Linked DNA regions of Paraburkholderia bryophila. The protein of the gene in region 1 interacts with the protein of each later gene in a pairwise test. Links are inferred from orthologs where the notes say so. Each region holds a gene or a part of one and is shown on either strand. Other genes may lie near its edges.

What was found.
Region 2: the proteins of GGD40_RS04030 (region 1) and GGD40_RS15455 interact in binary tests that used the Escherichia coli proteins (3 or more experiments, as listed by UniProt). The link is inferred for Paraburkholderia bryophila from one-to-one orthologs.

Annotation. Positions count from the first base shown.
Region 1 is NZ_JACCAS010000001.1:929,723-935,421, forward strand. Bases 1,124-4,122 are described here. They hold GGD40_RS04030 (sulfate/molybdate ABC transporter ATP-binding protein), read right to left. Parts: upstream 3,153-4,122; coding sequence 2,094-3,152; downstream 1,124-2,093. Other genes in these bases: GGD40_RS04025 (CysB family HTH-type transcriptional regulator), read right to left, coding at 1,124-1,995; cysW (sulfate ABC transporter permease subunit CysW), read right to left, coding at 3,152-4,122. Also shown: GGD40_RS04020 (asparaginase), read right to left, coding at 1-992; more of GGD40_RS04025, read right to left, coding at 1,069-1,123; more of cysW, read right to left, coding at 4,123-4,198; sulfate ABC transporter permease subunit CysT, read right to left, coding at 4,195-5,091; GGD40_RS04045 (sulfate ABC transporter substrate-binding protein), read right to left, coding at 5,259-5,699. UniProt on the Escherichia coli protein: Part of the ABC transporter complex CysAWTP involved in sulfate/thiosulfate import. Responsible for energy coupling to the transport system.
Region 2 is NZ_JACCAS010000001.1:3,447,091-3,451,254, reverse strand. The notes cover bases 1,350-4,164. They hold GGD40_RS15455 (glutamate-5-semialdehyde dehydrogenase), read right to left. Parts: upstream 3,486-4,164; coding sequence 2,214-3,485; downstream 1,350-2,213. Other genes in these bases: holA (DNA polymerase III subunit delta), read right to left, coding at 3,621-4,164; GGD40_RS15460 (CopD family protein), read right to left, coding at 1,689-2,105; GGD40_RS15465 (nuclear transport factor 2 family protein), read left to right, coding at 1,350-1,657. Outside these bases: GGD40_RS15470 (nuclear transport factor 2 family protein), read left to right, coding at 631-1,056; more of GGD40_RS15465, read left to right, coding at 1,217-1,349. UniProt on the Escherichia coli protein: Catalyzes the NADPH-dependent reduction of L-glutamate 5-phosphate into L-glutamate 5-semialdehyde and phosphate. The product spontaneously undergoes cyclization to form 1-pyrroline-5-carboxylate.

The DNA of each region.
Region 1 (5,699 bases):
GCCAGCGCCAGCATCAGCAGCACGCGCGCCTTGTACGGATTCAGCGCACCCGCGCTGACGAAACCGAGCGCGTCGTCGGCCGCGGCGCCGTTGCGCATTACATGCCCCGATCCCACGCGCGAAGAACGCACCACCGCAACGCCCTGCGACGCCGCGTCGGCAAGCGCCTGCTGCATCGACATGTGAATCGAACCGTTGCCCGTGCCCGCCACGACGATACCGCGCACACCGGCGGCCACCAGCGCATCCACCGCGATTCGCGACACGCCCGCATAGCTCGCGACGATCTCGACATGCGGCCACTTCGGCCCAATCACGAATTCGGTTGCCAGCGTATGCGGCCGCACCACGGCGCGCTGGAATTCGACCCTGCCGTCCTGCACCCAACCGAGCGCGCCGATCTCGGGCGACTGGAACGCGTCCACCGCGTAGGTGCTCGTCTTGACGACGTCGCGCGCGCTGTGAATCTTGTTGTTGAAGGCCACCAGCACGCCCTGCCCGCGCGAGCCCGCATGCGCCGCGACGGTGACCGCGTTGAGCAGATTCAACGGACCATCGGCTGACAACGCCGACGCCGGACGCATGGCCGCAGTCAGCACCACCGGCTTATCCGACTTGACGGTCAGATGCAGCAGATAGGCGGTTTCTTCGAGCGTATCGGTGCCGTGCGTGATCACCACACCGTCGATCCCGTCGGTCGCGAGCAGCGTGTTGATGCGCTGTGCGAGCGTGGTCCACAACGGCATGGTCATGTCTTTGCTGTCGACGCTGGCAATCTGCTCGGGCGCGATACGCGCCACCGTGGACAACGCCGGCACCACGGAAAGCAGTTGCTCGACGCCGACCACACCGGCCTGGTAACCGGAGGTGTTGGTGGCGTCCGCGGCCGCGCCGGCGATCGTGCCGCCGGTCGCGAGCACGGCAATGCACGGCAGCGGCGGCGTAGCGCCTTCGCCCGAAGGCGCGGCGGAAGAGGAAGTCAGAGTATTCATGGCGGCGATTGTAAGCGATGCGCCGCGCGCCGCCATGCGTGAAAAAACGGATGTCCGTTCGTTTCGGTTCTGAGCCTTAAACCGCTTCGCGCAACTGCGCCGCGATTTCCGCTTCGTTCAATTGCGGCGCGAACATTTCGATCAGCCGGTACGCGTACGCGCGCAGGAACGCGCCCTTGCGCAAACCGACCCGCGTGGTGCTCGCTTCGAAAAGATGCTGCGTATCCAGCGCGACCAGTTCGGTATCGCGCTTCGGATCGTAGGCCATGGCCGCGACCACGCCGATCCCCATGCCGAGTTCGACGTAAGTCTTGATCACGTCGGCGTCGATCGCGGTCAGCACGACGTCGGTCAACGCGCCCGCTTTCGCGAACGCCTGGTCGATATGCGAGCGGCCCGTGAAATCCTGGTCGTACGTGATGATCGGGAATTCGGCGATCTCGTCGAGCGTCAGATTCTGCCGGCCCACCAGCGGATGATCCTTCGGCACGACCACGATGTGATGCCACGAATAGCACGGGAACGTGACGATATCGGGGAAGCGGTCGAGCGCTTCGGTCGAGATGCCGATATCCGCTTCGCCGTTGATGATCATCTGCGCGATCTGTTGCGGGCTGCCCTGGCGCAGCGCCAGATGCACCTTCGGGAACACCTCGGTGAATTGACGGATCACCTTCGGCAACGCGTAACGCGCCTGCGTGTGGGTGGTCGCCACGACCAGGTGGCCGCTGTCCTGATCGGCGTACTGACGGGCCACACGGCGCAGATTTTCCGCATCGAGCAGCATCCGCTCGATCAGTTGATGCACCGCCTTGCCCGGTTCGGTGAGACCTGTCAGGCGCTTGCCGCGTCGAATGAAAATGTCGACGCCGAGTTCGTCTTCCAGATCCTTGATCTGTTTCGACACGCCCGATTGCGACGTGTACAACACGTTCGCCACCTCGGTCAGATTCATGTTCTGACGCACGGCCTCGCGCACGAAGCGCAATTGCTGGAAGTTCATCTGTATGTCTCCGGTTCAGCCAGAGTTGAGTTATTTGAGTTTGATTGAAACACCGAGTTTGATGCCTTGCCTGCCATGCTCTCCGGACAGGCGCCCTACTAGTGCGCCGGAAACACCCGCAACGCGCGCGGCACGGCGGTCACGCCGTCGCCGACCGCCAGTTGCAGATCGCGCCACGACTCGCGATCCAGCTCGGCTTCGAGCAGAGTGCCCTCGCGGCCCGCGAGCTCGACCCGCACCGAGCCGCCGAGCGTCACCACGCGCCGCACGTCGACCACGATCCCTTCGCGATGCCCGGACGCTTGCGGATACAACTGCAGGTCGTGCGGCCGTACATAGGCAAACGCCGGGCCGCTGAAATCGGCCTTGATCGATACCGGCAACGCGGCGCCGTCCACCACGAAACCGCTCGCGTCGACGTTGCCGTGCAGACGGTTGGCCGCGCCGAGAAACTCGTACACGAACGAGGTTTGCGGATGGTCGTACACATCTTGCGGACTGCCCACCTGCTCCACGTGCCCACGATTGAGCACGACGATACGGTCGGCCACTTCGAGCGCTTCTTCCTGATCGTGCGTGACGAAGATCGTCGAGATATGCAGATCGTCATGCAAGCGCCGCAGCCAGCTACGCAATTCCTTGCGCACCTTCGCGTCGAGCGCGCCGAACGGTTCGTCGAGCAGCAGCACTTTCGGTTCGACCGCGAGCGCGCGCGCCAGCGCAATCCGCTGCCGCTGACCGCCCGACAATTCCGACGGATAACGTTGCGCGAGCCAGTCGAGTTGCACGAGCTTCAACAGTTCATGCACCTTCTCGCGAATCACCGCTTCCGAAGGCCGCTCCTTGCGCGGCTTCACGCGCAAGCCGAACGCGACGTTCTCGAACACCGTCATATGACGGAACAGCGCGTAATGCTGGAACACGAAACCCACTTCACGTTCGCGCGCGCCGACCGTCGCGACGTCCTGGCCTTGCAGCTCGACCTGGCCGCCGTCCGCGTATTCGAGTCCGGCGATCACGCGCAACAAGGTGGTCTTGCCACAACCCGACGGCCCGAGCAGCGCAACCAGTTCACCCGGCGGAAAGTCGAGCGAGACGTTATCGAGCGCGACGAAATCGCCGAAGCGCTTCTGCAGGTTACGAACAGTGATACCCATTACAGCTCTCCTTGCTTGAGCGGGTGTTGCGGCGAGACAGGCGTTGCCTTGAACGATGGCGATGGCGATGGCGATGAGGCAGCGGCCAGCGCGACGGGACCGGCATACGCGGGCACGTCGCGCGCGGCCGACAGTTCCGCCGACATATGGCGCTCGGCGAGCAGCTTCAGCCCCAGCGTGACGAGTGCGAGCAAGGCCAGCACCGACGCCACGGCGAACGCCGCCGAGAAGTTGTATTCGTTGTAGAGAATTTCGACGTGCAACGGCATCGTGTCGGTCTGGCCGCGAATGTGGCCCGACACCACCGAGACCGCGCCGAACTCGCCCATGGCCCGCGCGTTACACAGAATCACGCCGTACAGCAGGCCCCATTTGACGTTCGGCAGCGTGACGCGGCGGAAGATCTGCCAGCCCGACGCGCCGAGCACGTGAGCGGCTTCTTCCTCGTCGTTGCCTTGCGCCTGCATCAGCGGAATCAGTTCACGCGCAACGAACGGGAACGTGACGAAGATCGTCGCGAGCACAATGCCCGGCACCGCGAAGATGATCTGCACGTTGTGGTCGATCAGCCACGGGCCGAACCAGCCTTGCGCGCCGAACATCAGCACGTAGATCAGGCCCGAGATCACCGGCGAGACCGAGAACGGCAGATCGATCAGCGTGGTCAGCAGCGCCTTGCCGCGGAATTCGAACTTGGCGATACACCACGAAGCCGCGAGGCCGAACACGAGATTCAGCGGCACGGCGATCGCGGCGGTAATCACGGTCAGCTTGATCGCCGACAGCGCGTCCGGATCGGCGAGCGATTCCAGATAGAACCCGAGGCCCTTGCTCAACGCCTGATAGAACACGGCGACCAGCGGCACGACCAGAAACAGCGTGAGAAACAGCAGCGCGACGGCGGTCAGGAGCCAGCGCACGACGGGCGCTTCGGTGACCGGATCGGGGCGGCGCGACACGTTCAAGGGCGCGCGCGGTGCAACGGCGACGGCAGCGACGGTCGCACGGTCGGCGCCGTTCACGTCATTCACGGACTGGCGGCTCATTGCGCGCCTCCGCCGATCGCCGCGACGCTGACCGCAGCCGGCGCCGGACTCGCGCCACCTCGACCCGTGCGGCGTTGCAAATACCACTGCAAGGTATTGATGAACAGCAGCATCAGGAACGACACGACCAGCATCACCACCGCGATCGCGGTAGCGCCCGCGTAGTCGTACTGTTCGAGCTTGGTGATGATCAGCAGCGAGGTGATTTCCGATTTCATCGGCACGTTGCCGGCGATGAAAATCACCGAGCCGTATTCGCCGAGCGCCCGCGCGAACGCCAGCGCGAAACCGGTCAGCAACGCGGGGAACACGGCCGGCAGCACGACGCGGCGAAACGTCAGCCAGCGCGACGCGCCGAGGCACGCGGCGGCCTCTTCCTGCTCGCGTTCGAACTCTTCGAGCACCGGCTGCACCGTGCGCACCACGAACGGCAAACCGATGAAGGTCAGCGCGACCAGCACGCCGGCCGGCGTGAACGCGATCTTCAGGCCGAGCGGTTCGAGAAACTGGCCGATCCAGCCGTTGCCCGCGTACACTGCCGCGAGCGAAATGCCGGCCACGGAGGTCGGCAGCGCGAACGGCAGATCGACCACGGCGTCGACGATGCGTTTGAACGGGAACGTGTAACGCACCAGCACCCACGCGACCAGAAAGCCGAACACCGCGTTGATCAGCGCGCCGCCGAGCGCGGAGAAAAACGTCAGGCGATACGACGCGAGCACGCGCGGCGAACTCACCGCCCGCACGAACTGAGGCCAGTCCAGCGTAGCGGTCTTGAGAAACGTCGCCGCCAGCGGAATCAGCACCACGAGGCTCAGATAAGCCACGGTGATGCCAAGGGTCAAGCCAAAACCGGGCAACGCGCTCGGTTTTCGGAAGGTCAACGTCGTCATGCTGGTTACTCGTTCAGGTTGATGCCGGTGTTGCGAGGACCGAATTCCGGCCGCCGGGCCTTGGGCGGCCAAAAGCGCGCCCATGGGGCGCGCTCGGGGGTCATGCGTTGCCGTTGGCCGGCCACATCGTCGCGTTGCTGCGTCGGGGTTGACCGGCCAAGCCGGCCTTACTGCGGCGCGTAGATCGAATCGAACACGCCGCCGTCGGCAAAGTGCGTCTTCTGCGCGTTGGTCCAGCCGCCGAACGAATCGTCCACCGTGTACAGCTTCAGCTTTGGAAACTTGGCCGTCAGCTCCGCCGGCACCTTGTTCGAACGCGGACGATAGAAGTTGCGCGCGGCGATCTCCTGGCCTTCTTCGCTGTACAGGAAGTTCAGATACGCTTCGGCCACCTTGCGCGTGCCGTGCCGGTCGACGACCTTGTCCACCACGGCGACCGGCGGCTCGGCCAGAATGCTGACCGACGGCACGACGATTTCAAACTTCTCCGGGCCAAACTCCTTCAGCGACAGGAACGCTTCGTTTTCCCACGCGATCAGCACGTCGCCGATACCGCGTTGCACGAAGCTGGTGGTCGCGCCGCGCGCGCCCGAATCCAGCACGCCGGC
Region 2 (4,164 bases), 2.5 Mb from region 1 along the record:
ATTCCAAATGGTTTTATACGACTTGTTCACGATTTCATCCTGTTGAATGTGTGATAACTGCTTCTGCTCTGCGAGGGCCAGATGGGCACAGCACGCATATCAGTGGTTACCGAAGGAATGAAAAAAGTGGTCGTACAAAATGAGAACTTCCGAACTATCTCACTAACCCTTCGGCTGACCGTCCGAATATAGATTTAGGAGCATCAGGGTTTAATAGGAGAACTCTTAAAATAGATCAGATTGACCTTAATTTATCCAACTCATAACCGTTTTCCCTTAAAAATGGGGAAAACGCTTCTTGTAAGCGCAGAAATTTCACTATCAAAAACAGGCATGAGGCAAGCACTTTATGAATTATCCGAACAAAATATTTTATATGCAGTCGTCGCAATATCAAGGCTTCAGAACAACCCCTAATTTCAATCCTCATAATTAAGAATTTTCCCAGATCAAAATCAGATCATTGATTTTAAAATTATTCTCATCCGCCTTACGAATAAATATCATCCCAACACTATTGGGAAACACATTTATATATTTTTAGCAAATTAAATAATTACACCGACTGATCCGGATTCAATTAAGCAACTCCGCATAAGCACGTCTTCAATCAATTTCAAAGGAATCGCAATGAAACACATTCTCCGACTAGCCGCCGTCGTTTCACTAGCACTCGCAGCAATAATCCCCGCATACGCAGCCGACCGTGACGAAGACGCCCTTAAGACCATCGAACAAACGTGGATCACAGCCTCCTCGAACACGGACCGCGTCACCCTGGACAGCCTGCTCGACGACTCCTTCATCGACACCACGCCGAGCGGCACACGCCGTAGTAAAAGCGACGTGCTTCTCGCGCCGCCTCCACCGCCGGGTTCGACGCAGACCCTGACGAACCTCGAGGTCCGCGTAAACGGCGACACAGCCATAGTCACCGGCACGAACCACTTCACCCTTGGCCCGAACGCCCAGCCAAGCGACTACTCGTTCACCGATGTCTTCGTCCGCAAAGAACGCGACTGGCGCGCAGTTTCAGCGCAAATAACGCGCAAGTAGTCGTGTCAGCAGAACCAGGCCGAGAACAAGAAAGCAACCCCGGCAGCAATCTCAAACGCGCGGCAAACCCCAGCCGCGCGCAAGAAATATCACGACCTCGTATTGACAGGGTTCTTGCTAGCGCGACCGCCCAAGTTATCCATTCAATCAGGAACTGAACATGAAACGCCTATCCTTCCTGGCCACCATTGGCCTATCCACCTGCGTGCTGGCCGTCGGCCTTCACACCGAGGTCCAAGCCGAAGCCACCTTGGTTTCAATCGAACAGATGTGGGTCGACGCCGCCGCTCGCGGCGACCGCGCCACACTCGACCAACTCCTCGACAACTCGTTCATCGAAACCATGCCCAACGGCGCGCGCCGCAGCAAAGCCGACCTGCTGTTCGCCCCCGCGCTGCCACCCGGCGCCGCGCAGTCGCTCGGCGATCTGAAAGTACGTGTTTTGGGAAATGTCGCGATGGTGTCCGGCGTCAATCACTACACGCCGGCATCGGGTTTGAAAACGATCGATTACGCGTTCACCGACCTGTATGTGCGACGTGGCGACACCTGGCGTGTCGCGTCGTCACATACGACTCTCGGGTCGGTGCATAACGTCTAACAGTGTGGAGCGTTGCGCTCCTATCAAAAGCTTAAAACGGCTTGATCACCACCAGCGCCACCGCTGCCAGCATGCCCAGAACGGGCAATTCATTGAACATCCGATACCACTTATCCGAGCGCTTATTCTCGCCACGCTCAAAAGTGCGCAACAGCACACCGCAGTAAGCGTGATAGATGATCAACAGCACCACCACGCCGACCTTCGCGTGAATCCAGCCTTGGCCGCGGCCGATGCCGATCACCAGCCACAGCCAGATACCGCAAGCCAGCGCCGGCACCGCGATAAACGTCATGAAGCGGAACAGCTTGCGCGCCATCGTCAGCAGACGCGCCGTCGCGGCGGGCTCCGTTTCCATCGCCAGATTGACGAAGATGCGCGGCAAATAGAACAGGCCGGCAAACCAGGAAGCAATCAGGACGATGTGAAACGTTTTGACCCAGAGCATCGGCGGTACCTGTAGCTGTGCGATTGTTGACTACGTTGATTGGGGAACAAGCGCGACCGCGTTGCACAGCCGCACTTGTGTCATGCGCCCGCCGAGGCGGCGCAGCGCTTATTGACGGCCTTCGCCGTGCCCGAGCACAACGTACTTCAGCGACGTCAGCCCATCCAGACCCACCGGCCCGCGCGCATGCAGCTTGTCGTTCGAGATGCCGATTTCCGCGCCCAGGCCGAATTCGAAACCATCGGCGAAACGGGTCGACGCATTCACCATCACGCTCGCCGAATCCACTTCGCGCAGGAAGCGCATCGCGCGGTCGTGGTCTTCCGTGACAATCGCGTCGGTGTGATGCGAGCCGTATTCGTTGATGTGCTCGATCGCCGCATCCAGACCGTCGACCACCTTGATCGCCAGCACCGGCGCGAGATACTCGGTGCGCCAGTCTTCTTCGGTGGCGTCGACGAGCGGCGCGACGCCCGCGTCGGACAATACAGCTCGCGCCGCCGCATCCACGCGCAATTCGACGTCCTTCGCGCGATACAGCTTGCCCAGCGCCGGCAGCACCTCAGCCGCGATATCACGCGCGACCAGCAGCGTTTCCATCGTGTTGCAGGTGCCGTAGCGGTGCGTCTTCGCGTTATCGCAGACGGTCAGCGCTTTCGTCAGATCCGCGCGATCGTCCACGTACACGTGGCAGATGCCGTCGAGGTGCTTGATCATCGGCACGCGGCCTTCTTCGATCAAACGCGCGATCAGACTCTTGCCACCACGCGGCACGATCACGTCGACGTATTCGGTCATCGTGATCAGCTTGCCGACCGCCGCGCGGTCCGCCGTGGCCACCACTTGCACCGCGTCTTGCGGCAACCCGGCCGCTTCCAGCCCTTCGCCGATCAGCTTAGCCAGCGCCGTATTGCATTCGAGCGCTTCCGAACCGCCACGCAGAATCGTCGCGTTGCCCGATTTCAGGCAAAGCGCGGCGGCGTCGATCGTCACGTTCGGCCGCGATTCGTAGATGATGCCGATCACGCCCAGCGGCACGCGCATCTGGCCGACCTGAATCCCGCTCGGCCGATACTTCATGTTGCTGATCTCACCGATCGGATCGGCCAGCCCGGCGACTTGCCGCAGGCCTTCGACCATCGTCTTCAGCGCTTTGTCCGACAGCGTAAGACGATCGATGAACGCCGCGTCATGCCCCTTCTCGCGCGCCTTGGCCAGATCGCGCGCATTGGCTTCCTTCAGCAGCGCGGCATCGCGTTCGATCGCGTGAGCGACAGCCGCGAGCGCGGCGTTCTTCGCCGCCGTCGACGCCCGCGCCATCGCACGCGATGCGTGACGGGCGCGGCGGCCGAGGTCGGTCATGTACTGGTCGATATCCATGGAGATTCTCTTGGTGCAGCGCACGCTTAGGCGCAGCGGACGGACAGAATTAGCGAAACATCGAAAGATTGTAAGACGGGTGGAGGTGATCTGCTTGAGGCGGTGGTTTGAGCGAATCAGAGGCGCTCAGGCCGCTCAAACCGGTCGGCGCGCGGGCACAGCAGCGGCTCCGGTCCGAGGCCGCGACGGCGGCACGGCCGCCGTCTTCGGCGACGCCACGGTCATCGCCAGCTCGAACAGACCGTCCCACGGATCAGGCGGCGGATCGTTGCGATGATTCCCCCGCGTACCGCCAGACAAACCCTTCACCTGCCGATCCAGCTTGGCCGCCAAAGCAAGCGCCTTCTCCAGCGCGCCTTCGGTGACGCGCGACAATGCCGGCCCGATCAACCGCTCGCGCGGCCCCCACACACGGTTCTCACGCACCAGCATCGCGAGCGGTTTGCCCGCCTCGACGCCGCGCTTGATCCGCAGCAGCGTGCGCACTTCTTCGACGACTGCCCACAGCACCAGCACCGCTGCCTCGCCTTCGCCACGCAGCCCGTCGAGCATGCGCGACAAACGGCCGACATCGCCCGCGAGCATCGCCTCGTTCAGCTTGAAAACGTCGTAACGCGCGACGTTCAGCACCGCGTCCTGAACCTGGTCGAAACTCAACGAGCCCGCCGGATACAGCAGC